3 regions of the Streptomyces sp. NPDC051041 genome follow, and region 1 is predicted to be linked to each of the others. Evidence: riboswitches for the same ligand, from Rfam matches in the RefSeq annotation. Region 1 holds a riboswitch; each other region holds the start of a gene.
The links. A riboswitch is a leader RNA that binds a small molecule or an ion and turns the genes downstream of it on or off. The one in region 1 is predicted to bind cyclic di-AMP.

Region 1 (9,546 bases):
CTCGTCGACCGGTACCTGAACGACCCGGTCTCGCACGAGGTGGACGCGGCGCAGGGCGCGGTGACGACCATGTCGCACCACATCCTCATCGTGAAGCCCAAGGACAAGGCGCCGGTCACCGCGGCCATCGCCTCCCGCAAGGGGCGGACGATCATCTTCGTGCGGACCCAGCTGGGCGCCGACCGGGTCGCCGAGCAGCTGCGCGACGCCGGGGTGAAGGCCGAGGCGCTGCACGGCGGCATGACGCAGGGCGCGCGGACGCGGACCCTGGCGGACTTCAAGGACGGGTACGTGAACGTGCTGGTCGCGACCGACGTCGCGGCGCGCGGCATCCACGTCGACGGCATCGACCTGGTGCTGAACGTCGACCCGGCCGGTGACCACAAGGACTACCTGCACCGGGCCGGCCGTACGGCGCGGGCGGGCCGCACCGGCACCGTGGTGTCCCTCTCCCTGCCGCACCAGCGGCGGCAGATCTTCCGGCTGATGGAGGACGCGGGCGTCGACGCCACGCGCCACGTCATCCAGGGCGGCGCGGCCTTCGACCCGGAGGTCGCCGAGATCACCGGAGCCCGGTCGATGACCGAGGTCCAGGCCGAGTCCGCGGGCAACGCGGCGCAGCAGGCCGAGCGCGAGGTCGCCCAGCTCACCAAGGAACTGGAGCGGGCGCAGCGGCGCGCGACCGAGCTGCGCGAGGAGGCGGACCGGCTGCTGGCCAGGGTCGCGCGGGAGCGCGGCGAGAACCCGGAGACGGTCCTGGACGGGGCGCGGGACGCCGCGGCCGCCGAGTCGCCGGTCGCCGAGGTGTCGCTGCCGGAGCAGCCGACCGCGCGGGACGTCGAGCGGGGCGAGCGCGGGGAGCGCGACGAGGCTCCGGCGTACGAGCGGCGCGAGCGCCGGGAGGAGCGGGGCGGCCTCGGCCGGGACGACCGGGGTGACCGGGGCGGCCGTTCCTTCGACCGGGACCGCGACGGGCGTTCCTTCGAGCGCCGCGACGACCGGGGCGGCTTCAACCGCGACCGGGACCGCGACCGCGGCTACGACCGCCGGGACGGCGAGCGGGGCGGCTTCCGCCGGGACGAGCGCCGGGACGACCGGGGCGGCCGTTCCTTCGACCGGGACCGCGGTGGCCGTTCCTTCGAGCGCCGGGACGGCGAGCGGGGCGGCTTCCGCCGGGACGAGCGCCGGGACGACCGGGGCGGCCGTTCCTTCGACCGGGACCGCGGCGGGCGTTCCTTCGAGCGCCGCGACGACCGGGGCGGCTTCCGCCGGGACGAGCGCGGTGACCGGGGCGACCGCGGTGGCTTCCGGCGCGACGAGCGCGGCGGCCACCGGGGCAGCGACCGCCCGTTCAACCGCGACCGCCAGGGCGACCGCCCCGGCTACCGCTCCGCCGGTCACGACCGCCCGTACGGCCGTCGCGACGACCACCGCGGCACCGGCTCCTTCGGCCGGCGCGAGGACAAGCCGCGCTGGAAGCGCAACGGCTGACACTCCGGCGGACACCGGCCGGCGTCCTTGACGGACACCGGCTGACGCGGCCGGCGTCCCGACGGACGACGGCCGGCGTCCCGGCCTGCGGCAGGCGCCGTGGCTCCACCGATCCCGGTGGGCCACGGCGCTTTTCCATGAGGTCTTCCCCGGCCGGGGCGGGTCCTGCGACGCGGTGGACGGTGACCTCACCGGCGACGGCGGGGACGGCCCGGCCGTGCGGGACACGGGGCGCCGCGGGCGGCCTCCACCGCCGGGCCGGCGGGACCGCGGGGGCGTTGTCCGGCCGCGCCCGCTTCCCGCCCAGCCGGCCTGTGACGCATGTCACGCCCTCGGTGAGGGAATCGCTGGGGGCATGACAGATGACGCCAGGGCGAGCGGACCGTCGGACGAGGAACGGCTGGCCCAGCTCGGCTACCCGCAGGTGCTGGCCCGCCGCATGTCGGCGTTCTCCAACTACGCGGTCTCCTTCACGATCATCTCGGTGCTGTCCGGCTGCCTGACGCTGTACCTCTTCGGGATGAACACGGGCGGCCCGGCCGTGATCACCTGGGGCTGGGTCGCGGTCGGCCTGATGACGCTCTTCGTCGGCCTGGCGATGGCCGAGATCTGCTCGGCGTACCCCACGTCGGCGGGGCTGTACTTCTGGGCGCACCGGCTGGCGCCCGCCCGCACGGCGGCCGCCTGGGCCTGGTTCACGGGCTGGTTCAACGTGCTCGGCCAGGTGGCGGTGACCGCGGGCATCGACTTCGGCGCGGCGTCCTTCCTGGGCGCCTACCTGAACCTCCAGTTCGGCTTCGAGGTGACGCCGGGCCGGACGATGCTGCTGTTCGCCGCGATCCTGGTGCTGCACGGCCTGCTGAACACCTTCGGCGTGCGCGTCGTCGGCCTGCTGAACAGCGTGAGCGTGTGGTGGCACGTCCTGGGCGTGACGGTGATCGTCGGCGCGCTGGCCCTCGTACCGGACCGGCACCAGCCGGCGTCCTTCGTCTTCGGCGCGTTCGTCAACCACACCGGGTGGGGCAGCGAGGCGTACGTGGTGCTGCTGGGACTCCTGATGGCCCAGTACACCTTCACGGGCTACGACGCCTCCGCCCACATGACGGAGGAGACGCGCGACGCGTCCACGGCGGGCCCGCGGGGCATCGTCCGCTCCATCTGGACGTCGTGGATCGCCGGGTTCGCGCTCCTGCTGGGCTTCACCTTCGCCATCCAGTCCTACGAGGGCGCGCTGTCGTCCCCGACGGGCGCGCCGCCCGCGCAGATCCTGCTGGACGCGCTGGGCGCGACCGCCGGCAAGCTGCTGCTGCTCGTGGTGATCGGGGCGCAGCTGTTCTGCGGCATGGCGTCGGTGACGGCCAACAGCCGCATGATCTACGCCTTCTCGCGGGACGGGGCACTGCCGTTCTCCGCGGTGTGGCACACGGTCAGCCCCCGCACCCGCACGCCGGTGGCGGCGGTGTGGCTGGCGGCGGGCGGGGCGCTGGTGCTGGGCCTGCCCTACCTGATCAATGTCACGGCGTACGCGGCGGTGACGTCCATCGCCGTGATCGGCCTCTACATCGCCTACGCCGTCCCGACGCTGCTGCGGCTGCGCCGGGGAGCGGCGTTCGAGCGGGGGCCGTGGCACCTGGGCCGCTGGTCACGGGTGATCGGCGTGGTGGCGGTGACCTGGGTCGGGGTCATCACGGTCCTGTTCATGCTGCCCCAGGTCTCGCCGGTCACCCGGGAGACCTTCAACTACGCGCCGGTCGCCGTCCTGGTCGTCCTCGGCTTCGCCGCCACGTGGTGGGCGGCGTCGGCGCGGCACTGGTTCCTCAACCCGGAGCACGAGCGGACGCGGGCGCGGGAGGCGGGGCGGACGGCGGCCGCCGGGGAGGCGGGCCCGTAGGCGGGGCGGGCCGCCCGGCGTCGCCGCGGCCCGTCGCGTGCCCTCGGGGCGGGCGGTCCGGGCCTGTTCCGTCCGCCCGGCGCGGCCGTGTCTCCGATACCCGATCGGAGAGACGGCCGCATCCGGCTATGCTCGGGGTGGCGACATCGCCTGGGCCCTTAGCTCAATTGGCAGAGCAGTGGACTTTTAATCCATTGGTTGTGGGTTCGAGTCCCACAGGGCCTACCGGAGAGCCCCCACGCCGCACACCGCTGACGTGGGGGCTCGGCTTGTTCCGGCGCTGCGGTGACGGCCGGCCCGCCAGGGCGCCGGCCCGCCGTGCCGCTCCCTCCGGCAGCCGCCCGCGGCCCGCTGCGCCGGGCGCCTCCGCCCCACCGGTCCGGCGGACGATCCTCGCGCCGCCCCGGCCCGTCCTGCCCGGCGCGCCGCCCCGTACGTCACGGCCGCGGTGATCCCCGGCCGTTCGGCGGGACCGGTCGTCCGCGGCCGGTGTTCCGGCGCCCCGGACCGGGCGGGGAGGATGGAGCGGTGCAGGCGCGGCGTGCCCGCCGCCCGCCGGAGCCGCCGGCCCGGTGCGTCCCCCGGGCGCCGGGCGGCGGGGCGCGCGCCCGGCGCGCCGCTTTCCGGGGCGGGCCGCCGTACCGCCGGTGCAAGTCCGCTCGGAGTTCCGAACAGAGGAGAGAGGGCGCCTCGATGCCCCACCCGTACGTCCTGCTGTCCGCCGCCGTCTCCCTCGACGGCCACCTCGACGACGCCGGCCCCGAGCGGCTGCTGCTGTCCGGCCCGGCCGACCTCGACCGGGTCGACGAGGTGCGGGCGTCCGTCGACGCGATCCTGGTCGGCGCCGGCACGATCCGCGCCGACAACCCCCGCCTGCTGGTCAACTCGCCCGAGCGGCGCGCCGCCCGGGTCGCCGAGGGCAGGCCCGCCCACCCGCTCAAGGTCGCCGTCAGCGGCTCCGGCGACCTCGACCCGGCCGCGCAGTTCTGGCACACCGGCGGCGAGAAGATCCTCTACACGACCGATCAGGGCGCCGAACGGGCCCGGGCGCTCGGCATCGCGGCCGACGTCGTCCCGCTCGGCCCCGCACTCGACTGGCGGCGGCTGCTGAGCCACCTGCACGACGAACGCGGGGTGCGGCGGCTCATGGCCGAGGGCGGCGGGCAGGTCCACACCCAGTTGCTCACCCAGGGCCTCGCCGACGAACTCCAGCTGGTGCTGGCCCCGCTGCTGGTGGGCGACCCGGACGCGCCCCGGCTGTTCGGGCCCGGCGCCTACCAGCGCGGACGCCTGCGGCTGGTGGAGGCACGGCGGATCGAGGACGTCGTCCTCATGCGCTACGAACCCACCGCGCCCGGCACCGGCGCGACGGTGTCCGCCGCCGACCGGCACTGGCTGGCGCTCGCCTGCGAACTGGCCGACCGGTGCCCGCCGTCGCGGACGGCGTTCAGCGTCGGCGCGGTCGTCGTGGCCGCCGACGGCACGGAACTCGCCCGCGGCCACTCGCGGGAGGGCGGGGACGCGGTGGCGCACGCCGAGGAGGCCGCGCTGGCGAAGCTCGACCCGACGGACCCGCGGCTCGCCACCGCCACGGTGTACTCCAGCCTGGAGCCCTGCGCCCGCCGCGCGTCCCGGCCCGCGCCCTGCGCCCGGCTGATCCTCGACGCGGGGGTACGGCGGGTGGTCACGGCCTGGCGGGAGCCGGACACGTTCGTCCCGGACGCCGACGGCACCGGGGTGCTGACGGCGCACGGCGCGCAGGTCCTCGTCCTCCCGGAGTACGAGGACCGGGCCAAGGCCCCGAACCGCCACCTGCTGGGCTGAGGACCGCCGGGCCGCGGCACGCCCCGAGGGACCGGCGGCCCGGCCGCCACGCCGCCCCGGCACACCGGCCGGAACGGCCGGGCCGCCCCGGCACGGGCCGCGGAGGCCGGGCGGCGCGCCCGGACGAGGGGCGGCCCGCCGACCGCGTACGGCGGGTTCGAGCACGTGCCGCGCACCGCCTTCCCCCCCGCCTCGTCCGGAAGCCCCGGCCCGCGCGGGCCGCCCCCGGCGGACGGCCGGAAACCGCTGGTGGGAAGCGGGGCCGGGAACGCGTGTGCTTCCTGTCCTGCGCATGGCGTACACTGGAGACACAACGACGCGGGGTGGAGCAGCTCGGTAGCTCGCTGGGCTCATAACCCAGAGGTCGCAGGTTCAAATCCTGTCCCCGCTACTGAAGGCCGAAGGCCGGGATCCTCAAGGATCCCGGCCTTCGGCGCGTTCACCCGTCCGGCCCGCCCGACCCGCGAGCATCCGGCCGGCTTCACGGCCCTCCCTGCGAGCGCCCCGGCCGGGAAGGCCGGACGGACCGGGCCGGCCGGCGGGCGGGCGTACGCGGAACCGGGCGGCGCGGCACTCCGGGGCGGCGGGAGGGACGACAGGGCGCCCGCCGGTCCCGCGGAGGCCTTCGACCGCTGTCACGTCCCGTGACCGGGCGGCAGCCCTCCGCATAACAACTGACACAACGTCAGATCTGATGGTCCCTTCAGAGGTTTACCGATGTGCGGTCAACTCGCCCGGTTTTCGCCGGTCGTGGGCGATAATTCCCTGACGAAATCCTGAACGATCAAGGGGAACGGCTTGGAATCCGCACCCCCCGTCTATTAACGTTCGATAACGCAGCGCGGTCGTCCCAGCCGTCACAGAAGGCGGCTCCGTGCGCACGCGCCGAATCCCGCGAGGGAACCGGGGAACCACCACCTTGGGGTGAATCGAGCGGATGCCGCCGTGGAGACACGGTCGGTATACGCGCGTAGGAGACCTTCCCGCTCCGAACCCGTCAGCTAACCCGGTAGGCGGAGACGGAAGGAAAGGAGCGCGCCCACGTGGCGTCCAACCGGTCTGCTACGCAAGTCCCGCCCGTGCCGGGCCAGCGTGACATCGAGGTCTTCGGCTACGGCGGCCCCCGCACCGACGAGGGCCCGTGGGAGGAGTGGAACCCCACCGAGGAGTCCGTCCGCCCGGTACGCGGCCGGCACCGCGTCGCCAAGCAGCGCGGCGGCCTCGCCCGCAGCTCCACCGTCCTCGGCGTCGGCGTCATCGCGGCCGTCGGCGCGGGCGGCATGGCCAGCGCCAACACCGGCAAGCCCCCGGTGTCCATCTCCATGCCCGACCTGCCCTCCGTCGGCTCGCTGATCTCCGACGACGACGAGCAGGAGGAGGTCCCCGAGGCCTCCACCCCCCTCAGCACCCTCGGCGCCGACTCCGCCGACACCCCGCAGGGCGCCTCCGACGCCGGCGAGGCGCTGCGGGCCCGGATCATGGCGCAGGCCGAGCAGCAGCAGGACCAGATCGCGAGCAAGGCCGCCGCCGAGGCCGAGGCCGCCGCCGCGAAGGCCGCCGCGGAGGCCGCCGCCGAGGCGGAGAAGGAGGCCGAGGCCAAGGCCGCCGCCGCGAAGAAGAAGGCGGAGGAGGAGGCGAGGAAGAAGGCCGAGGCGGAGCGGCTGGCCGCGCTGGCCAAGCAGTACGCGCTGCCCACCTCCTCGTACACCCTCACCTCCACCTTCGGGCAGGCCGGTCCCTACTGGTCCTCCGGCTACCACACCGGCCTCGACTTCGCCGCGCCGACGGGCACGCTGATCAAGGCGGTGCACAGCGGCACGATCACCGCGGCCGGCTGGGACGGCTCCTACGGCTACAAGACGGTGCTCACCCTCGACGACGGAACCGAGATCTGGTACGCCCACCAGTCCTCCATCAGCGTCAGCGTCGGCCAGAAGGTCACCACCGGCGACGTCATCGGCCGCGTGGGCGCCACCGGCAACGTCACCGGCGCCCACCTCCACCTGGAGGTGCACTCCGGGAGCGGCGGCTCCGGGATCGACCCGCTGGCCTGGCTGCGGAGCAAGGGGCTGAACCCGTAAGCCCCGGGCCGCGGGGCGCGCGGTCGGGCGAGGTCTCGGACGTGCCGGGGCGGACGATGCGGAATGCGATCGTCCGCCGGGAGGGTTGACGTAGGACATGACTGTTCTGCGCACACTCGGCTCGTCCGACCTCGAAATCTTCCCGCTCTCCCTCGGCGGCAACGTCTTCGGCTGGACCGCCGACGAGGCCGCCTCCTTCGCCGTCCTCGACGCCTACACGGCCGCGGGCGGCAACTTCGTCGACACCGCCGACTCCTACTCGGCATGGGTCGAGGGCAACCGGGGCGGCGAGTCCGAGACCATCATCGGCAAGTGGATCAAGGCGCGCGGCAACCGGTCGGACGTCGTGATCGCCACCAAGGTCAGCCAGCACCCGGAGTACCCGGGCCTGACGGCCGCGAACATCAAGGCCGCCGCCGACGCCTCGCTGCGCCGCCTGGACACCGACTACATCGACCTCTACTACACCCACTTCGACAAGCCCGAGGTGCCGGTGGAGGAGATCATCGGCGCGCTCGACGAGCTGGTGAGGGCGGGCAAGGTGCGGTACATCGCCGCCTCCAACATCTCCGCCGACCGGCTGCGGGCCTCGCTGGAGTTCTCCGACCGGGAGGGCCTCGCCCGGTACGTGGCGCTCCAGCCGCACTACAACCTGGTCTCGCGCGACACCTACGAGGGCGAGCTGCGGGACCTCGCCGAGCGCAGCGGCCTGGCCGCCGTCCCCTACTACGCCCTCGCGTCCGGCTTCCTCACCGGCAAGTACCGGCCCGGCGCCGACGTCGACAGCCCGCGGGCGGGCGCCGCGGCGGAGCACCTCCGGACCGAGCGGGGCCGGAAGGTCCTCGCGGCCCTGGACGAGACCGCCGAGGCCCACGGGGTGGCGGTGGCCACGGTCGCCCTGGCCTGGCTGGCGGCCCAGCCGACGGTGGCGGCCCCGATCGCCTCGGCCCGCACGGTGGAGCAGCTCCCGGCGCTGCTGGGGGTGGGCGAACTGCGGCTCACCCAGGAGGAACTGGCGAGGCTGACGGCGGCGTCCGCCTGATCGACCGCTACGAGCGGTAGGGGTTGTACGGACGGGACCCGGCGTACGGATACGCCGGGTGGCCGTACCCGTACCCGTACCCGTACGTCGGCCACGGCGGCGCGGCCCCCCGCACCGGAGGCGCCGTCGCCCTCGCCGCGTGGTCCAGCGCGGGACGCGCCACGTCCCGCCGCCGCCACAGCTCGGCCAGCAGCTCCCGCTCCCGTACGACGAAGTCCGCGCCCGCGCGGCCACGGCGCCCCCGGTGCCGCAGGAAGGCCAGGGACGTCGCGTACGCCTCGTACTGCGCCACCGCCCGCGCCGCCGCCCTCCCGGCGTGGCGGCGGGCGTACCGCCGGGCGAGGCGCCGCGCCCGCATCGAGCCGAGCGCGAACGGCTCGGCCGGCGTCAGCCACCCGGCCGCCGCGTACACGGGCAGCTCATCCCGCACGGTCCTCAGCTCGCGCTGGCGGGTCCAGACCACCAGCCAGGTCAGCAGGCCGAACGCCGGCACCATGAACACCGCGTACACCGCGAAGAAGCCGTACTCGCCCAGCGTCGACGAGCCGTTCCACATCGCGTGCATGCCCATCGCGAGCAGCAGCCCGCAGAGCGGCGGGAGGACCCGCCGTGCCCGCCGGCGTCCCGCCGGGAGCGCGCAGACGCCGAAGCCGATGCCGGTGAGGACGGTGAACAAGGGGTGCGCGAACGGCGACATGACGACGCGCACGAAGAACGTCGCCGCCGTCACGGAGGCGACGCCGCTGTCCCCGGTCAGCTGGTCGGTGCCGAAGGCGGTGCCGAGGTAGAGGATGTTCTCGGTGAACGCGAAGCCGGTGGCGGTGACCCCGGCTATCACCACCCCGTCGAGGATCCCGGTGAAGTCCCGTCTGCGGAAGAGGAACACCAGCAGGACCGCGGCGGCCTTCGCGGACTCCTCGACGACCGGCGCTATGACGGTCGCGCCGAGCGTGTCGGCGCCGGCCGGATCCGCTGTCGCGGTCGCTATCCACCTGGTCGCGGCGCTGTTGGCGACGATCGCCATCAGCGCCGCCGCGCAGGCGCCCCAGGCGAAGGAGAACAGCAGGTTCTGCCAGGGGCCCGGCGCCACCCGGTCCAGCCAGCGGAAGGCGGCCACGAGCAGCGGCACGGGCAGGACCGCGAGTCCGAGCCCGACCAGGAAGCCCTCCGTGCCGGTCTGCTCGCGGACGAGGGCCAGGATGACGAGGCCGGAGAGC
Region 2 (9,546 bases), on a different contig from region 1:
TTCTTTCCGCTCGAGGTAGAGGCTACTCGTCAAGTGGTCGAGAACAACCACGTCCAGATCAGAAGTGCTCGAAAATGAGAAGATAACGAAAGAGCCGGTGACGCCGATGTGCGCCCCGGCGCCGAACGGCAGGACCTGCAACCGCACGTGGGGCAGGCGCGCCGCCTCCACCAGCCGGGTCAGCTGACGGGCCATCACGCCGGGCCCGCCGACCTCCCGGCGCAGCACCGCCTCGTCGAGGACGGCGCTCAGCCTGAGCGGCGGATCCGCGCGCAGCACGTCCTGCCGGGCCAGCCGCACCTCCACCAGCGTGTCGAGCCGGTCCTCCGACAGCCCGTCCACCGCGGCCCGCGTCACCGCCCGGGCGTACTCCGACGTCTGCAGCAATCCGGGCACGACGGTGGTCTCCAGCGTGCGCATCGCCGCGGCCTGGGACTCCAGGCTGATGAAGTCCCGGTAGGTCGGCGGCAGCACCCCCCGGTACGCGTGCCACCAGTGGTGCCGGCCGCCCCCGGCGTCGGAGCCGGCCAGGACCAGCAGCAGGTCCCGCAACTGGGCGTCCCGCACCTCGTAGGCGTCCAGGAGCAGGCGCACATCGGCCGGTTTCACCCCGCTCGTGCCGGTCTCGATCCGGCTCACCTTCGACTGGTGCCAGCCCACCAGGCGAGCCGCCTCACCACTGGTGAGCCCCGCCGCGGCGCGCAGCGCGCGCAATTCGGCACCCAGTTTCCGGCGGCGCACCGCGGGACCGTGCTGCATGGGCTCCTCCTTACCCCCTCCGCGCCGCCCCCGTACGGTCTCGCGCCGCAGACTTCACCGTATCGGGCGACAGATATATGCATATCTCGATGGATCGCCGTCCTCACCGGCCCGGTGATGGCACTCTGACGGCGAGGCACCAGTCCGGGACCGTACTCGAACCATCCGCTGTCGTGTCGGACCGCGGTCCCGGGGGAAAGGGACGACGCCGTCATGGCAGACCATCTGGAAGCATCCGTCACTCTGCCGAGCGAGCCCGCCTCGGTCTCCGCGGCCCGCGCCCATGTGGCCGGCACGCTCCTGGAGTGGGGTCTGCCGGCGGACGCGGACATGGCCGACACCGTCCGCCTCATCGTCTCCGAACTCGCCACCAACGCCGTTCAGCACACCCTCGGCCGGTCGCCCACCTTCACCGCGGCCCTCGCCCTCGATCCGGACGGCCGGCTGCGCATCGAGGTCACCGACGGTCACCCGCGCTTCCCGAAGCGACTGCCCGCCGCCGTCCAGCAGGACAACGGCCGCGGAATGGTGATCGTCCGCTGGCTGACGGCGGAGCACGGCGGCCGGCTGACCGTCCGGCCGACCCGTGAGGGCGGCAAGACGGTCTCCGTCGAACTGCCGTGGCAGGTTCCGGCCGAGCCCCTCCCGACGGCGGGCCGGCAGGAGCCGTAACGGTCACGCGACCGCCCGGCGCACTCCGCCAGGGGGCCGGGAGGCGCCGCCGGCCGGGGCGCCGGGAGGGTCACCGGTGCCGCGCCGGCGGCACCCGGGGCGGCACCGCTGCGCGAGCCCGGGGAGCCGGCCGGACGACGGCGGGCCCCCGGCCCTGGTCCGGGCCCGCGCGCCGGACCAGCAGGGGCAGCAGCCCCCACAGGCCGAGGCACACCAGGAGGGTCGCCGCGCCGGCGGCCAGCCCGCCGGCCCGGCTCGTCGTCACGTCCACCACGAGCGTCACCGACCCGGTGAACGCGAGCACCAGCACGCCCAGGCCGGCCGTGGCGAGCCGTGAGGACACCTGCACGACACGGGGCTTGGCGCCCTTCTGGAAGAGCGAGCGGTGCAGGGCGGCCGGTGCCGTGAAGAGCGCGGCCGAGAGGACCGCGAGCAGCAGCGTGGCGACGTACACGGCGCGCTGGACGGAGTCGAGGTCCTCGAAGCGCTCGGTGAAGGCCAGCGACAGCAGGAAGGCGAACAGGATCTGCACGCCGGTCTGGGTGACGCGCAGCTCCTGGAGCAGTTCACCGAAGTTGCGGTCCGCGCGTTCCAGCGGCGTCTCGTTGCGTGCGGTGCAGGGACGGTGGTCGGCCATGGCGCCACGGGTAACCACGTGGACCCGCGTCACGCCCCGAGGGGGCGGCGGCGCCCCGACACGCCGCCGCCCCGCCGGGAGGGTCAGCTGACCCGGCCGTACCAGACGCTCTTGGTCCAGATCTTCTGCAGGCGCACCACGTCCCCGGTCTTCGGGGCGTGCCAGATCTTGCCGCTGCCGGCGTAGATGCCGACGTGGTACACGTTCGAACCCGAGTGGAAGAACACCAGGTCCCCGGCCCTGCGGCTCTTGGCGGAGATGTGGCGGGTCTTGTTGTACTGCTGGGCCGCCGTGCGCGGCAGCTTCTTGCCGGCCTTCTTGAACGAGTACAGCGTCAGCCCGGAGCAGTCGAACCGGGACGGCCCGGCGGCGCCCCACTTGTACGGGGAGCCCTTCTTGGAAGCCGCCACCTGGAGCGCCTTCGTCGCCGGACTCGCCGCCGCCGCTTCGGAGGCGACACCCGGGACCGCGATCGAGCCGCCCACGGCGGCGATGGTCAGGGCCGAGGCCGTACCGGCCCGGGCCATGAGCGACGGGACACGATTGAGCGCAGTCATGCGCAACCCTTCGTCAGCCGCCTGTGAAGGATGACCTGTCGGATTCGGGCTGGCGAAGTTGCCCGGCCGCTGACGCGGCTTCACCCCAAGGGCTGCTCGGCCCGGCGTCTCCCGTGCGGGGACGACCGTTCCGGCGACCCGTCGTGCTTGGGTCCTCCACTCCTGCCGATCCACTCCTGTCGACCGGTCGTCCGGGCGGCGGCAGGACTCGGCGTCCGCCCGGACCGCCCCGCCGCGGTGGCGGGGGCTTGTCGTCAGACAGGGATCTTGGCGCATGGATGTCCGAAAATCCCAATGGAACCGGGGATTTGTGTTGTTACTCACCACTCACCCGTTCGGGTGGACAGGTGTGCGTCCGAGTCGCTGTCAAGACCGCCCGCACCCCTCGGACCAGCGAAGAAACCCTCCCATTCCACCCTCGGGACGCGGCTGTTGCGCAACCTCGAAGGCCCCGAAAGAGCAGGAATGCGTACGCCGATAGGAGGTAAGCCGTTCAGCCGGTTCCAACGGCGGTCCGGGACGCTCCGCCGCCGGGCGGGCGGCCCGGCCCGGGCGCGGCGTGCCTCAACTGTCGGAGCGCGGCGGCAGGGTGACGCGCGCCGTGCGGCGCTCGCCGTCCAGCGCCCGAAGCGCCCGCGCCAGCGTGCGGGCGTGCAGTCCGTGCTCGCCGCGGTGGTGCATCAGCGCGAGCGCGTCACGCAGTGCGGCGGCCTTGCCGACCAGCGCCTGGGCGGCGCGCAGTCCGCGGTAGGTGTCGCCGTGGTGCGCCGGGTCGATCCGGCCGAGCGGATCGACCACGTCGAGGTAACGGCCGATCAACTCGGCCTCGGCGCCGGTGAGCGCGGGCAGCGGCGGAGGTTCGGCATCGCGGCGGAACACCGGGGGCCCGCGGCCTCGTAGCGGGCCGCCCGGCGGGAGAGGGCCGCGCACCTCGTCCGCCGCGGCGGGGACGCCTTCCCGCGGCCGGCGGCCCGGACGCGGCCGGGGCCCGCGGCGCCGACGGATCCAGCGGCCGTCCCCCGGGAAGGGGCGCGGCGCGGCCCGGGAGCGCGCCGTCGAGGCCCGTCAGGGGGCCGGGACGGTGCGCGCGGTCGTCCCGCCGGACCGCGGGCCCGCGCGACGACCGCCGCCGTGCCGGACCCCGTGGCCCGGCGGCCCCTCCCCGGCCCCGCCCGGTCGGCGTGCCGCGGGACGGCCCGCGGGCCTCGGCGGGGGAGCCCGCACCGGATCGGGGAACGGGCGGGCCATCACGCGGTTAACGCGCCCGAAACCCGCCCCGATTAGCCTGCCCCCTCATGCCACCAGGGATTTTGCCCCGGGGCTGCGGCGACCGGACCCCGCACGGTCCGGAGCGAGATGGTGAGGTGGGACGTGCAACTGACCCCGCACGAGCAGGAGCGGCTGCTCATCCATGTGGCCGCCGACGTGGCCGAGAAGCGCCGGGCCCGCGGCCTGAGACTGAACCACCCGGAGGCGGTCGCGCTCATCACGTCGCACCTCCTCGAAGGCGCGCGGGACGGCCGCACCGTCGCCGAGCTCATGGCCTCCGGACGCACGCTGCTCACCCGGGACGACGTGATGGAGGGCGTCCCGGAGATGATCCACGACGTGCAGGTCGAGGCGACCTTCCCGGACGGCACCAAGCTCGTCACCGTCCACGAGCCGATCGTCTGACGGGGGCCCGATGATCCCCGGAGAGATCCTGTTCGCCGACGGGCCGATCGCCTGCAACGAGGGCCGCGAGGTCACCCGGCTGACCGTCCTGAACGCGGCCGACCGGCCCGTCCAGGTCGGCTCCCACTACCACTTCGCCGAGGCCAACCCCGGCCTGGAGTTCGACCGCGCCGCCGCACGCGGCAAGCGGCTGAACGTCGCCGCCGGCACCGCCGTGCGCTTCGAGCCCGGGATCCCCGTCGACGTCGAACTCGTCCCGCTCGCCGGCGCCCGCGTGGTGCCGGGGCTGCGCGGGGAGACCGGAGGTGCCCTCGATGCCTGAGATCCCGCGTGCCGCCTACGCCGACCTGTTCGGCCCGACCACCGGCGACCGCATCCGGCTCGCCGACACCGACCTGCTGATCGAGATCGAGGAGGATCGTTCCGGCGGGCCCGGGCGCGCCGGGGACGAGGCCGTTTTCGGCGGCGGCAAGGTCATCCGCGAGTCCATGGGCCAGTCCCGGGCGACGCGCGCGGACGGCACCCCGGACACGGTCGTCACCGGTGCGGTGATCGTCGACCACTGGGGCGTCGTCAAGGCCGACGTCGGCATCCGCGACGGCCGGATCACCGGCATCGGCAAGGCGGGCAACCCCGACACCATGGACGGGGTCCACCCGGACCTGGTCATCGGACCGGAGACGGAGATCATCGCGGGCAACGGGCGGATCCTGACGGCCGGCGCCATCGACGCGCACGTCCACTTCATCTGCCCGCAGATCGCCGACGAGGCGCTCGCCGCCGGCATCACCACCCTGGTCGGCGGCGGCACCGGACCGGCCGAGGGCTCCAAGGCGACCACCGTGACGCCCGGCCCCTGGCACCTGGCCCGGATGCTGGCGGCGATGGAGGCCTACCCGCTCAACGTCGGCTTCCTCGGCAAGGGCAACACCGTCTCCCACGAGGCGATGCTGTCGCAGATCCGGGGCGGCGCGCTCGGTCTGAAACTGCACGAGGACTGGGGCTCCACCCCGGCCGTCATCGACGCCTCGCTGACCGTCGCCGAACGGACCGGCATCCAGGTCGCGATCCACACGGACACGCTGAACGAGGCCGGGTTCGTCGGTGACACACTGGCCGCGATCGCCGGGCGGGGCATCCACGCGTACCACACCGAGGGCGCGGGCGGCGGACACGCGCCGGACATCATGACCGTGGTCTCCGAGCCGCACGTGCTGCCCAGCTCCACCAACCCGACCCGGCCGTTCACCGTCAACACCGCCGAGGAGCACCTCGACATGCTGATGGTGTGCCACCACCTCAATCCGGCCGTGCCCGAGGACCTGGCGTTCGCCGAGTCCCGGATCCGGCCCTCGACGATCGGCGCGGAGGACGTCCTCCACGACCTGGGCGCCATCTCCATCATCTCGTCCGACTCCCAGGCCATGGGCCGGGTGGGCGAGGTCGTGCTGCGGACCTGGCAGACGGCCCACGCGATGAAGCGGCGCCGGGGAGCGCTGCCGGGCGACGGCCGGGCGGACAACCGCCGGGTGCGGCGCTACGTCGCCAAGTACACGATCAACCCCGCCCTCGCGCAGGGCCTCGCCCGGGAGATCGGCTCCGTCGAGACCGGCAAACTCGCCGACCTGGTGCTGTGGGAGCCGGCGTTCTTCGGCGTCAAACCGCACCTCGTCCTCAAGGGCGGGCAGATCGCGTACGCGCAGATGGGCGACGCCAACGCGTCCATCCCGACGCCGCAGCCGGTCCTGCCCCGGCCGATGTACGGGGCGGTCGGCCGGGCGCCGGCCGCGAACTCGGTCAACTTCGTGGCGCCGCTCGCCGTCGAGGACGGGCTGCCGGAGCGGCTGGGCCTGGGCAAGCGGTTCGTGGCCATCGAGTCGACCCGGGGCGTGACGAAGGCCGACATGCGGGAGAACGACGCGCGGCCCGACGTGCGGATCGACCCCGACAGCTTCGCCGTGCACATCGACGGGGAGCTCGTCGAGGCGGTCCCGGCCGCCGAACTGCCCATGGCCCAGCGGTACTTCCTCTTCTGAGGAGCGGCCGGATGACACGCACGGCACTTCTGGTCCTGGCCGACGGCCGCTTTCCGGCCGGGGGCCACGCGCACTCCGGCGGGGCCGAGGCCGCCGTCCGGGCCGGGCGCGTCACCGGGGCGGCGAGTCTGGAGGACTTCTGCCGGGGCCGGTTGCACACGGCCGGGCTGGTCGCGGCCGGGCTGGCCGCGGCGGCCGCGCTGGGAGCCGACCCGGCGGAGCTGGACGCCGCCGCGGACGCGCGGACACCGTCGCCCGCGTTGCGCGTCGCCGCGCGCCGACTGGGGCGGCAGCTGACGCGGGCCGCTCGCGCGACCTGGCCGTCACCGGAACTGGACGCCCTGGCGCGGGCGTTCCCCAAGGGGGCGCACCAGCCGGTGGTGCTCGGGCTCGCGGCCCGGGCGGCCGGACTGGAGGCCGCGGACGCGGCGCACTGCGCGGCGTACGAGAGCGTGAGCGGGCCGGCGGCGGCGACGGTGCGGTTGCTGAGCCTGGACCCCTTCGACGCCACCGCGGTACTGGCCCGGCTGGCGCCGGAGACGGACCGCGTGGCCGACCGGGCGGTGGCGGCGGCACGGCGGGTGGCCGGCGAGGGGACCGACGCGCTGCCCGCGGGATCCGCGCCGCTGCTGGAGATCGGGGCGGAGGCGCACGCGGGATGGCCGGTGCGGCTGTTCGCGTCGTAGCCGGCCCCGGCCCGCCGTTCCCGCCCCGCCCCCACCCGCCCCGGGGCCTCGCCCCGCATCCCCGTGCGGGGCCTCGTCCCGCACCCGCCGGGGGCTTCGCCCCCTGTCCCCCCTCACGGACCGAACGGCCGTGACCGCGAACGCCGGACGGGCCGGAAGGGCCCGGGCCGGCTGTGAAGGAGCCGCCTCATGCACCTCGACCACTCCCACGACGGCCCCGCCGCCGTCAGCGCCGACGCCCGCCGCCCCGACGGCGGCCGCCGGGCGTTGCGGATCGGGCTCGGCGGGCCCGTCGGATCCGGGAAGACCGCCACCGTCGCCGCGCTCTGCCGGGCGCTGCGCGACGAGTTGTCGCTCGCCGTCGTCACCAACGACATCTACACGCGCGAGGACGCCGAGTTCCTGCTGCGCGAGGCCGTGCTGCCGCCCGAGCGGATCACCGCCGTGGAGACGGGGGCCTGCCCGCACACCGCGATCCGGGACGACATCTCCGCCAACCTGGAGGCGGTGGAGGACCTGGAGGACGAGGCCGGACCGCTGGACCTGATCCTCGTCGAGTCCGGCGGGGACAACCTCACCGCCACCTTCTCCAAGGGGCTCGTCGACGCGCAGATCTTCGTGATCGACGTCGCCGGCGGCGACGACATCCCGCGCAAGGGCGGGCCCGGTGTCACCACGGCCGACCTGCTCGTCGTCAACAAGACCGACCTCGCGCCGCACGTCGGCTCCGACCTCGGGCGGATGGCCGCCGACGCCAGGGCGCAGCGGGGCGGGCTGCCGGTCGTGTTCCAGTCGCTCAGGAGCGAAACCGGTGTGCGGGACGTCGCCGACTGGGTGCGGGCGCGGCTTGCCGCGTGGGCCGCGTGACCGGGACCCGGGTACGGGCCACCGCGCGGATCCGCGCGGTGGCCGACGGCCGGGGCGACACCGCCCTGCCCGTGCTGGAGAGCGACGGGCCGCTGGCGCTGCGGCGGACCCGGGGCAGCGGCGCCGGGGCGCGGGTCATGCTGGTCGGGGCCATGAGCGGCCCGCTGGGCGGCGACCGGTTCACGGTGGCGGCGGACGTCGGCGACGGGGCCCGGCTCGACGTCGGCTCGGCCGCCGCCACCCTCGCGCTGCCGGGGCAGACCAGGGGCGAGGCCCGCTACGACGTACGGCTCACCGTCGCCGACGGCGGCGAACTGTACTGGCTGCCGGAGCAGCTGGTCTCCGTACGGGGCAGCGACCTGTACGTCACGACCCGCGCCGACCTCGCCGCGGGCGCCCGGCTCGTGCTGCGCGAGGAGCAGGTGCTCGGGCGGGCCCACGAGGAGCCCGGACGGCTCACCAGCCGGCTCGCCGTGCGGATCGCGGGCCGGTGCGTCCTCGACCAGGAGCTGGCCTGCGGGCCCGGCGCGCCGGGCGGCTGGGACGGTTCCGCCGTGCTGGCCGGGCACCGTGCCGTCGGCCAGCTCGTCGTCGTACGGCCGGAGTTCGCCGGGCGGCCGCCGGCGGCGCGGATGCTGGGGGAGGGCGCGGCGGTCGTCCCGCTGGCCGGGCCCGCCGCCCTGGTGACCGCGGTGGCGCCGGACGCGCTGCGGCTGCGGCGACTGCTCGACGAGGCCCTGGCCCTTCTCTCCCCTGATCCGCCGACCGAACGCTGAACTCCGGTTATCGGATTGGCAAAGAAGTCCGGCCGACTCTGTTCTCAGCCGACGCACAACCGCGAGGATCCCCCGTACTCATGTCAACGACACTCCGGGAGGACCCTCTTGAGAGGGAGCAGACTGAAGCGGCGGGTGACGGCGCTCGGTTCGGCGGGCGCGCTGGTCACCGCCACGCTGATAGCCGGCGCCGTCACGGCACCGTCCGCGAACGCGAGCACGGCCGCCCGGCAGGGCCTGGACCGTGAGGCCCGCGGCGCCGCGATCGCCGCGGCCCGGGCCGCCGAGACCGGGATCGACTGGCAGGACTGCCCCGCCGACTGGGGTCTGCCGAAGCCGATCCAGTGCGGCTGGGTCACCGTGCCGCTCGACTACGCCGAGCCCCACGGCAAGCAGATCAAGCTCGCCGTCGACCGCATCGGCAACACCGGGACGCAGGAGGAGCGCCAGGGCGCGCTCATCTACAACCCGGGCGGCCCGGGCGGCTCCGGGCTGCGCTTCCCGACCCGGGTCACCGGCAAGAACCCCGTCTGGGCCGGCATCGCCGAGGCGTACGACTTCGTGGGCTTCGACCCCCGCGGCGTCGGCCGGTCGACGCCCATCTCCTGCGCCGACCCGCAGGAGTTCGTCAAGGCGCCCAAGCCGGACCCGGTGCCCGACTCCGAGGCCGACAAGCTCGCCCAGCGCAAGCTGGCCCGCGAGTACGCCGAGGGCTGCCACGAGCGCAGCGGCGCGATGCTGCCGCACATGACCACGCCGAACACCGCGCGCGACCTCGACGTCATCCGGGCCGCGCTCGGCGAGAAGAAGCTCAACTACCTCGGCGTCTCCTACGGCACCTACCTCGGCGCCGTCTACGGCACCCTCTTCCCCGGCCACGTC
Region 3 (9,546 bases), on a different contig from region 1:
TCCACGATCGACGCCGTCGTCGCGCCGGGGGTGAAGATCGCCGCGACGCCCTTCTCCTTCAGCGGAGGGATGTCCGCCTCGGGGATGATCCCGCCGCCGAAGACCAGGATGTCCTCCGCGTCCCGCTCCTTGAGCAGGTCGATCACGGCCGCGAAGAGCGTGTTGTGCGCGCCGGAGAGGATGGAGAGCCCGATCGCGTCGGCGTCCTCCTGGATCGCGGTGTCGACGATCTGCTCGGGTGTCTGGTGAAGCCCGGTGTAGATGACCTCCATACCGGCGTCGCGCAGTGCCCGCGCGATCACCTTGGCCCCGCGATCGTGGCCGTCGAGCCCCGGCTTGGCCACCACCACGCGGATCGGACCGGCTGCCACACCCATCACTGCCTCCATGAAGCGACTACATCCATCCGTACCGACAAGTACCGCACACATCACCCGTGCCGCGCATGACGCGTCACGAGCACGTCGTACGCGCGATGCGCGGCACGCGCGCACCCGCGCCGCGCCGGAGCGGCACGGCCGGCGTACCGCGTGTCCCGCTGTCCACCGCACCCGATGCGCCACCGCGGCGCGGTCACCCGCACCCGTCCGCACGGGGAGGATGCCCGGCCGCCCGGGGAAGTGAACGAACGTTATCGCCAGCATCCCGCAACCGGCAGTTTCGCGGTGCGGACCGAGGGGGAAATCACACGGTGGGACACGTTCGCCGCGCACCGTTCCGGATTCCCGCGGCTCCCGCGCCGCGCGTTCCCGCGGAACGGGACCACGGCGGAGTCGGGCGCGAGGAGAGCCGCAACGGGGTCGCCGCACCACCGCGCGGGAGGCCGCGCTCCGTGGTGATGCGGCACTTCGGCGAGGTCACAGGGCACGCAGGGCTGACAGGGCACGGCATCGGAGAGCCTCGCCGTCGCACCGGCGGGAACTCCTCCCCTCACCGGCGTCGCACATGACGCATGCACCGCTCAGTTCACGCGATTCTCAGACACATCGCCGAAATCCCGTGTCGCGACGCTCCAGGAGGGCACACGGGGACGGAGGCGTCCCGCCGCGTGCCGACAAGGAGGTCGGCCATGAAGGTCACCAGGGCAGCACTGCCCCTCATGCCGGTTCTTCCGCTCTGCCAACGGCTCCTCCCGAGCAGGCTGACGGGACTCTCCCTGGCCCTCCTGAAGGCGACCGCCCTGGACCTCGCGATCCTCGCGGGGCACCTGCTGCTCTATCCCTCCGGTTTCACCCCGGAGCGCCGGGCGGTTCCCGTGATCCCCTCACTGGGCACGCAGGTCACCCCAGTCACACCCGCTGTAGAAGAAACGGAGGTCGCGGAGGGAACAGCAGTCGCAGAGGACGCAGGAGTCATAGAAGAGACAGCAGCCATATTGAGCGCGGAGAGCACCGCGGCCCCGTCGGTCACGCCGAATCCGCCGAGCGCCGCCCGCCTGCCCGCGCAGGCCAAGCCCCCGGTCGTCCTGATCCACGGCTTCATAGACAACCGCTCGGTCTTCGTCCTGCTGCGCCGCAGCCTCGCCCAGCACGGCAGGCAGCGGATCGAGTCCCTCAACTACTCGCCGTTGACCTGCGACATCCGCACCGCCGCCGAGCTGCTCGGCCGGCACATAGAGGAGATCTGCGAGCGTATGGGCAGCGACCGGGTCGACGTCGTGGGGCACAGCCTCGGCGGCCTGATCGCGCGCTACTACGTACAGCGACTCGGCGGTGACGCGCGGGTACGGATCCTCGTGACCCTCGGTACCCCGCACGCCGGTACCCGGGTGCTGCCGCTGGCCAACGCGCACCCCATCGTGCGCCAGATGCGCCCCGGCTCGCCGGTGATCGAGGAGCTGGCCCGGCCCGCACCCGGCTGCCGCACGCACTTCGTGAGCTTCTGGAGCGACCTGGACCGCGTAATGGACCCGCTGGAGACGGCCCGCCTCGACCACCCCGACCTCAGCGCGCAGAACGTGCGGGTGACGGGGATCGGCCATCTCGCCCTGCCCGTGCACCCGGCCGTCGCCGCGGGCGTGCGCCGGGCCCTCGACGACACGCCCGGGCCGGAAACCGAGTCCGCCGACCACGCCGACGGCCTCACGGTCGCCTGACAGCCGCCCGGCGATCACCCGGCGGCCGCCGCCGGCGAAACGAGCCGGACAGCGCCCCGGCCACCCCGCGCCGCCGCCCCCATGCCGCCTCGCCCCCGGAGCGTCGCCGGAACACCGGTGGACCAGGATCGAACAAATCTCGAACACAAGGCCAAACTCTTGTCCGCAGTTCGCCGAAACACGGCCGATTGCCCGTTTCCTGCGCGTGCGAAACCTGCGGAAGATTGTCGTGCCCGCGTACCGCCGGGTACAGTCGCCGCACTGCTCTGGCAGCCCCTGTTGTCGAGGCGAAAGAGAAGTTGGTGAACGACCGTCACCCGTCGGGGACCATGACCACCCCGGCCCCGGCTTCCGACGCCGCCCCGGCGCACCACGCGTCGTACGGCACCCAGGAAGCCCAGTACGGCGACACCACCTACGGCGGCTACGGCACCACCGCTTTCGACACCGGCGGCCACGCCACGGGGACCTTCGAGGCGGATCCGCTCTTCGGCAGTCTCCCGGACCGGGACACCGGGGCGTACGACACCGGCCAGTGGTCCACCGGCGCCCACCAGGCCGTGGACCACGACGCGTACCCGGCCCATCACCACGCCGCCTACGACACCGGCGCCTACGACGCGACGGCCTGGACGACCGGGCACCAGCCGCTTCCCGTCATCCCGCCGCAGGCCACGAGCCCCGACGCCACCGGCCAGTGGGACACCGGCGCCTGGCTCCCGCCCGACCAGTCCGGCAACCCGGCCGACCAGACCCAGCAGTGGGAGTGGGGCACCCAGGCGTTCGACACCGGCGCCTACGACGCCACGCAGTGGAACTCCGGCGGCACGGCCGACGGCACCACGCCGTCGGCCGACGAGTACCACCCCATAGGCGACTCCCCCGACCAGCACGCCACCGCCGTCTTCGACCAGGTCGAGCAGGGCGATCAGGACTCCTACGGGGAGTCCGCCGCGTACGACGAACCGGACGCCGCCTACGACGCGCGGGCCGCCTCGCACGACCGGCCGGCCCCGGACGACGACGAGGTGGCCGCCACCGGCGAACTGCCCGCCGTGGCCCCCCTCCTCGACGACCAGGAGGAGGTCACGCCCCCGGCTCCCTCCCGCGCGGCTTCCCGGGGCAGCGGCCGCTCCCGCCGCCGCCCGCCCGCCAAGCGTTCCGCGCTGCTGACCGTCGCCGTGCCCTCGGCGTGCGTGATGGGCGTGGCGGGCATCGCCGCCGCCTCCGTCGGCGGCCTGACCGACGACAAGGACACGTCGGCGGCCGCCTCGGACGCGCAGCCGGTGAAGCCGTCCACCGCCAACAGCAAACTGGACACCCAGCTGAAGAGCCTGTCCGCGGGCGTCGACGACTTCGCCGACCGGGCCAGCCGGACCCAGGAGCGCATCGACCTCGAGGCCCAGCAGGAGGCGCAGAGGAAGCGGGCGGCGGCGGAGGCGGCCCGCAAGGAGCGGTTGCGCCCGAAGTTCGCGCTGCCGGTCGCCCAGCACGGCCTGAGCGCCTACTTCGGCCAGTCCGGCATCAACTGGATGTCCATCCACACCGGCATCGACTTCCCCGTCTCCTACGGCACGACCGTGATGGCCGCGACCGACGGCGTCGTCCGCACGCAGTACAACACCGCGTACGGCAACATGATGATCGTGACCGCCAAGGACGGCACGGAGACGTGGTACTGCCACCTCTCCACCTACATCGTCCCCTCCGGCACGGCCGTGAAGGCCGGCCAGCCGATCGGGTACTCCGGCAACTCCGGCAACTCCACCGGACCCCACCTGCACTTCGAGGTGCGGGCGGCGGGCGGCTCGACGATCGACCCGCTCGCGTGGCTGCGCAGCCACGGGCTGGACCCGACGTAACGTCCCGGCAGGCCCCCGCCGCCCGGGCGGGGGCTCACCTCGCGGACCGGATCACGCAGTCACAGCTTCTCCACCGGCGCGTACCGCAGCAGCAGCCGCTTCGGCTTGGCGTCGCCGAAGTCGATCGTCGCCTCGGCGTTGGCGCCGGTGCCCTTCACCGCGACCACGGTGCCCAGCCCGAACTGGTCGTGGGTCACCCGGTCCCCGACCGCCAGCGCCACCGCCGGCTTCTCCGCGGCGCGGCGGGTGGCGAACCCGGACGCGCCCGACGCCGACGAGCGGGACCGGGACGACGACAGCGAGGCCGCCACCCCCGAGAGCGGCCCGGAGGACGCGGGGGCGCCGGCCCCGGTCCGCCTCCAGTTCACGTACGCGGGCGGGATCTCCTCCAGGAACCGCGACGGCGGGTTGTACGACGGCTGCCCCCACGCGCTGCGCATGGTCGACCGGGTGAGGTACAGCCGCTCCCGCGCACGCGTGATGCCGACGTACGCCAGGCGCCGCTCCTCCTCCAGTTCCTTGGTCTGGCCGAGGGCGCGCATGTGCGGGAAGACGCCGTCCTCCATGCCGGTCAGGAAGACGACCGGGAACTCCAGGCCCTTGGCGGTGTGCAGGGTCATCAGCGTGATGACGCCGTCGCCCTCCTCGTCGGGGATCTCGTCGGAGTCCGCGACGAGGGCCACCTGCTCCAGGAACTCGGCGAGGGTGCCCGGGTCGTCCTCGCCGCGGGCCTGCTCGAACTCCAGGGCCACGGCGGCGAGTTCCTGCAGGTTCTCGATCCGCGTCTCGTCCTGCGGGTCGGTGGAGGCCTGCAGCTCGGCGAGGTAGCCGGTGCGCTCCAGCACCGCCTCCAGCACGGTCGCCGGTCCCGCGCCGGACTCGACGACCGTGCGCAGCTCCTCCATCAGCGCGTTGAACCGCTTGACCGCGTTCGCGGAGCGCGCGGCCATGCCGTACGCCTCGTCGACGCGCTTGAGCGCCTGCGGGAAGCTGATCCTCTCGCGCTGGGCGAGGGCGTCGATCATGGCTTCCGCGCGGTCGCCGATGCCCCGCTTGGGGACGTTGAGGATGCGCCGCAGGGGCACGGAGTCCTCCGGGTTGGCCAGCACCCGCAGGTAGGCCAGGACGTCCCGGACCTCCTTGCGCTCGTAGAAGCGGACGCCGCCGACGACCTTGTAGGGCAGCCCGACGCGGATGAAGACCTCTTCGAAGACCCGGGACTGGGCGTTGGTGCGGTAGAAGACGGCGACGTCGCCCGCCTTCGCCTCGCCCGCGTCGGTCAGGCGGTCTATCTCGTCGGCGACGAACTGCGCCTCGTCGTGCTCGGTGTCGGCGACGTACCCGGTGATCAGGGAGCCCGCGCCCGCGTTGGTCCACAGGTTCTTGGGGCGGCGGGACTCGTTGCGCTCGATGACCGCGTTGGCCGCGCTCAGGATCGTCTGGGTGGAGCGGTAGTTCTGCTCCAGCAGGATCGTCGTGGCGTCCGGGTAATCCTCCTCGAACTGGAGGATGTTGCGGATGGTCGCGCCGCGGAAGGCGTAGATCGACTGGTCGGCGTCGCCCACCACGCACAGCTCTGCGGGGTCCTGGCCCTCGCCGGAGGGGCCCACCAGCTCGCGCACGAGGGCGTACTGGGCGTGGTTGGTGTCCTGGTACTCGTCGACCAGGACGTGGCGGAAGCGGCGGCGGTAGTGCTCGGCGACGTCCGGGAACGCGCGGAGCAGGTTGACCGTCGTCATGATCAGGTCGTCGAAGTCGAGGGCGTTGGCCTCGCGCAGCCGCGACTGGTACAGGGCGTAGGCCTGGGCGAGGGTCTTCTCAAAGCCGTCGGCGGCCTGCGCGGCGAAGTCCTCCTCGTCGATCAGCTCGTTCTTCAGGTTGCTGATCCTGGCGCTGAAGGACTTCGGCGGGAACCGCTTGGGGTCCAGGTCCAGGTCGCGGCAGACCAGGGCCATCAGACGCTTGGAGTCGGCGGCGTCGTAGATCGAGAACGAGGACGTGAAGCCGAGCTTCTTCGACTCGCGCCGCAGGATCCGCACGCAGGCGCTGTGGAAGGTCATCACCCACATCGCGTGCGCGCGCGGGCCGACGAGCTGCTCGACCCGCTCCTTCATCTCGCCGGCGGCCTTGTTGGTGAAGGTGATCGCGAGGATCTGGCCCGGGTGGACGCCCCGCTCGGCCAGCAGGTGGGCGATGCGGTGGGTGAGCACGCGGGTCTTGCCGGAGCCGGCGCCGGCCACGATGAGCAGCGGGGAGCCGGAGTGCACGACGGCGGCGCGCTGGTTGTCGTTCAGCCCCTCCAGGAGCGCGGCGGGGTCCACCACCGGGCGCGGGGCGCCGTCCCGGTAGTAGGCGTCCCGGTCCGGCGGCACGTCGAACTTCCCGCCGAACAGATCGTCCGGAATCGGCTCCGGTACGTGATCGTCCTCGGGCGGCGGGGGCTCTTCCGCAGGGCCGGGGGAGGCCTGGAGGTCCGCCAGGAAGCTGTCGTCAAAGAGGCTGCTCATCGCTCTCCGAGTCTAGGGCTCCCCACCGACAGCCCGCTGCCCGCCCGGGAACATCCCGCGGAACGGGCCTCGCCGGGCCGCGTCCGCGCGGGTCCGCCCGGCCCAGAGCCCGCCCGGGCGCCCGGGTTCCGGCCACGTTCCGGAGGCGCGGCCGCACCGACCGCGACCACCGCCGTCCGGTACGACGCGCGGACGCGCACCCCCTGCGGGAGCCGCCGCCCGGTCTGGTGCCCCACAGGCCGCGCCCGGCGGCTCACCCTGCGCGACCCCCGGACGAAGGTCACGAAAATGTATCGGGCATATCACCCGCCAACCTTCACAGCCGCCGCACGGGTTGGCTACCGTGCGGGCGGGCCGTACGACCCCCACCGGCGAACGTCGCCGGGTCGCGCGGCCTCCGCCGAGTCCGGCGCGCCCGCACGGCGGCCGAGCCGGGGACCCGACCGAGAACCCGGGGTGAATCGGCCCGCTCCGCCCCGCGGGGCAGGGCCGTAGGGCGGCCTTCCGGACCACCCGCCCGAACCCGACAGCCAACCCGGCAGGCGGAGCACGGAAGGAGTCGCCTCCCTTGGCGTCGCACCGCAAACCGCGCACCGCGGGCACCCGCGCAGCAGGCATACGGACCCCCGCCCTCGCCACGGCGGCCCTCGCCTCCGTGGCCCTGCTCCCCCAGACGGCCAACGCCGCCCCCTCGGACGACAGGCCGAGTCTCGAAGAGGTCGAGAAGAAGGTCGACGACCTGTACCGCCAGGCGGAGTCGGCCACCGACGAGTACAACGCGGCCAAGGAGAGGACCGCCGAGCAGCGCAAGCGCGTCGACGCCCTCCTCGACGACGTCGCCCGGCGCGCCCAGAAGCTCAACGAGGCACGCGAGGAACTGGGCTCCTACGCCGCCGCCCAGTACCGCACCGGCGCATCCGTGCCGGACACCGCGACCTTCCTGCTCGCGGACTCCCCGCAGGACTACTTCGACCAGAACCAGCTGATGAGCCGGCTCACCGGCCGGCAGAAGGAAGCGGTCGACGACTACTTCGCGCAGCAGTCGGAGACGATGAGGAAGCGTCAGGAGGCCACCGACAGCCTCGAAAAGCTCACCGACTCGCAGAACGACCTGAAGACGGCCAAGGCCACCGTCCAGCAGAAGCTCGCCGACGCGCGTGACCTGCTGTCGGAGCTGACCGCCGAGGAGAAGGCGCGGCTCGCGGCGATCGAGAAGCGCAAACAGGAGGAGGCCGACCGCAAGGCCGCGGAACTCGCCGAGCGGCAGGCCCGGGAACGGCAGCGGCAGGAGGAGGCCGCCCGGCGGCAGGAGAGCGGCTCATCGGGTTCCGGTTCGAGTGCGTCGCCGTCCGCGCCGGACTCGCCGTCCGCGCCGGACTCGCCGTCCGGGTCGGGCTCGTCGTCCGCGCCGGGCTCCTCCTACGGCACGAAGGCCGGGAAGGCGCTCGCCTTCGCCCGCGACCAGATCGGCAAGCCGTACGTCTGGGGCGCCACCGGCCCCGGGTCCTACGACTGCTCCGGCCTCACCCAGGCCGCCTGGAAGGCCGCCGGGGTCACCCTGCCCCGCACCACCTACGACCAGGTGAACGCGGGCACTACGGTCCCCCTCTCCCAGGCCCGACCCGGCGACCTGGTGTTCTTCTACGACGACGTCACCCACGTCGGCCTCTACATCGGCGACGGCATGATGATCCACGCCCCGAAGCCCGGCGCGTACGTCCGGGAGGAGTCGGTCTACTACGACGGCGAGTCGTCGATCCACAGCGTGGTGCGGCCGGCCTGACGGGCGGGGCCGCCCTCCCCGAACCTGTCCCGCGCGTGCGCGGCGCACGCCGCGCACGCGTGCGGCCGGGGCCCGTGGTCCGGGGGCCGGGCGGTCCCGGGCGGGCTCAGGTCCAGAGCACCGCGATGAAGACGTTCGCGGTGGTGAGGAGTCCCACCAGGCCGAACAGGCTCTTGTCCACCTTCTCCTCGTCCCGCTTCACGTAGACGAGACCGAGGATGACGATCAGCAGTGCCAGCTTCACGCCGATCTTGACGTTGTCGACGGACTGGTCGTCGGCCTGGTTGAGGCCGACCAGGATCACTCCGGTGACCAGCATCGTCAGCGCACCGTGCAGCATCGCCGGGCCGAAGCGGGCGGTGCCCTCGCCCATCGCCTTCACCTGGGTCAGGAAACCGCCCAGGAGCGCGGCGATGCCGATGATGTGCAGACCGACGAAGAGGTGGATGAGTACGTCCATGGGGCCGGAGCCTAGCCAGAGGCCCACGGGCCGTCCGACACCGGCCCGCCCCGCCCCCGTCCCGGTTGGGACCACCCCGGCGGCGCCTGCCCGTACGCACCTCCCGGTGCCTGCCACTGCTCCCCGCCCCGTCCGACACACCGATCATCACACTGGGTAAACAACGTGAACACAGAGAGCGATGACGGGCGCATACGGTCAACTGCCGGTCCGCTCCCGACAGTTCCGTACATCCCGCCACCGGGCCCGTCCGACGAGGCTTAGCGTCCTCCAGCAGGTGACCGGCTCCCCACCGCCGCCCCGCCCGGGGCGGCAGCCGGCGCCGCCGCCGAGGAGGTCCGGCGGCGGTCCGCTCCCCCCGTGCGGACCGCCGCCGGACGCGCGACCCGGTCGTCCGCCCGGTCCCCGGGCGGCCGCGGCACGGGCCCGGCGGCCGTACGAAAGGACGTGGAACCCCGGTGGCAGCGCACCGCAAGCCCCGACAACGCCTCCTGGGCGGCGGCAGAGCCCGCACGGCCGCCACCGCCGTCCTCGCCGGCGCGGCTGCCGCGACGACCCTCGACGGGACCGGACACGCCGAGCCCCGACTGACGCCGGAGCAGGTCAGGGCCAAGGTGGGCGAGTTGTACCAGGAGGCGGAGGCCGCCGCCGAGAAGTACAACGGCGCCAAGGAGCAGGCGGAGGCGGCCGAGCAGCGGCTGGAGAGTCTGCAGGACCGGGCGGCCCGCAAGGAGGACCGGCTCGACTCGGCGCGCCAGGCGCTGGGTTCGGCCGCGGCGGCGCAGTACCGCAGCGGCGGGCTCGACCCCGCACTGCACCTCGCGCTCGCCACGGATCCC

Region 2: linked by a shared signal. The riboswitch ahead of ACIBAI_RS06555 (C40 family peptidase) and the one ahead of ACIBAI_RS24165 (M23 family metallopeptidase) in region 1 are both predicted to bind cyclic di-AMP.
Region 3: linked by a shared signal. The riboswitch ahead of ACIBAI_RS04645 (NlpC/P60 family protein) and the one ahead of ACIBAI_RS24165 (M23 family metallopeptidase) in region 1 are both predicted to bind cyclic di-AMP.

Annotation. Positions count from the first base shown of each region.
Region 1 covers NZ_JBITFM010000018.1:109,780-119,325, forward strand. Annotated here, with positions in the region: gene ACIBAI_RS24140 (DEAD/DEAH box helicase) at 1-1,491, shown strand, start outside; gene ACIBAI_RS24145 (amino acid permease) at 1,847-3,382, shown strand; tRNA gene ACIBAI_RS24150 (tRNA-Lys) at 3,535-3,607, shown strand; gene ACIBAI_RS24155 (dihydrofolate reductase family protein) at 4,076-5,206, shown strand; tRNA gene ACIBAI_RS24160 (tRNA-Met) at 5,524-5,597, shown strand; cyclic di-AMP (ydaO/yuaA leader) riboswitch at 6,080-6,237, shown strand; gene ACIBAI_RS24165 (M23 family metallopeptidase) at 6,250-7,287, shown strand; gene ACIBAI_RS24170 (aldo/keto reductase) at 7,385-8,329, shown strand; gene ACIBAI_RS24175 (PrsW family intramembrane metalloprotease) at 8,337-9,546, opposite strand, start outside.
Region 2 covers NZ_JBITFM010000003.1:90,635-100,180, forward strand. Annotated here, with positions in the region: gene ACIBAI_RS06540 (helix-turn-helix domain-containing protein) at 1-759, opposite strand, end outside; gene ACIBAI_RS06545 (ATP-binding protein) at 973-1,431, shown strand; gene ACIBAI_RS06550 (DUF6328 family protein) at 1,502-2,068, opposite strand; gene ACIBAI_RS06555 (C40 family peptidase) at 2,152-2,625, opposite strand; cyclic di-AMP (ydaO/yuaA leader) riboswitch at 2,629-2,849, opposite strand; gene ACIBAI_RS06560 (hypothetical protein) at 3,190-3,504, opposite strand; gene ACIBAI_RS06565 (urease subunit gamma) at 3,997-4,299, shown strand; gene ACIBAI_RS06570 (urease subunit beta) at 4,310-4,621, shown strand; gene ACIBAI_RS06575 (urease subunit alpha) at 4,614-6,335, shown strand; gene ACIBAI_RS06580 (urease accessory protein UreF) at 6,347-7,021, shown strand; gene ureG (urease accessory protein UreG) at 7,211-7,888, shown strand; gene ACIBAI_RS06590 (urease accessory protein UreD) at 7,876-8,664, shown strand; gene ACIBAI_RS06595 (alpha/beta hydrolase) at 8,773-9,546, shown strand, end outside.
Region 3 covers NZ_JBITFM010000002.1:292,203-301,748, reverse strand. Annotated here, with positions in the region: gene ACIBAI_RS04665 (cobalamin B12-binding domain-containing protein) at 1-377, opposite strand, end outside; gene ACIBAI_RS04660 (esterase/lipase family protein) at 1,070-2,095, shown strand; gene ACIBAI_RS04655 (M23 family metallopeptidase) at 2,398-3,957, shown strand; gene pcrA (DNA helicase PcrA) at 4,017-6,464, opposite strand; cyclic di-AMP (ydaO/yuaA leader) riboswitch at 6,867-7,024, shown strand; gene ACIBAI_RS04645 (NlpC/P60 family protein) at 7,033-8,247, shown strand; gene ACIBAI_RS04640 (hypothetical protein) at 8,354-8,707, opposite strand; gene ACIBAI_RS04635 (NlpC/P60 family protein) at 9,166-9,546, shown strand, end outside.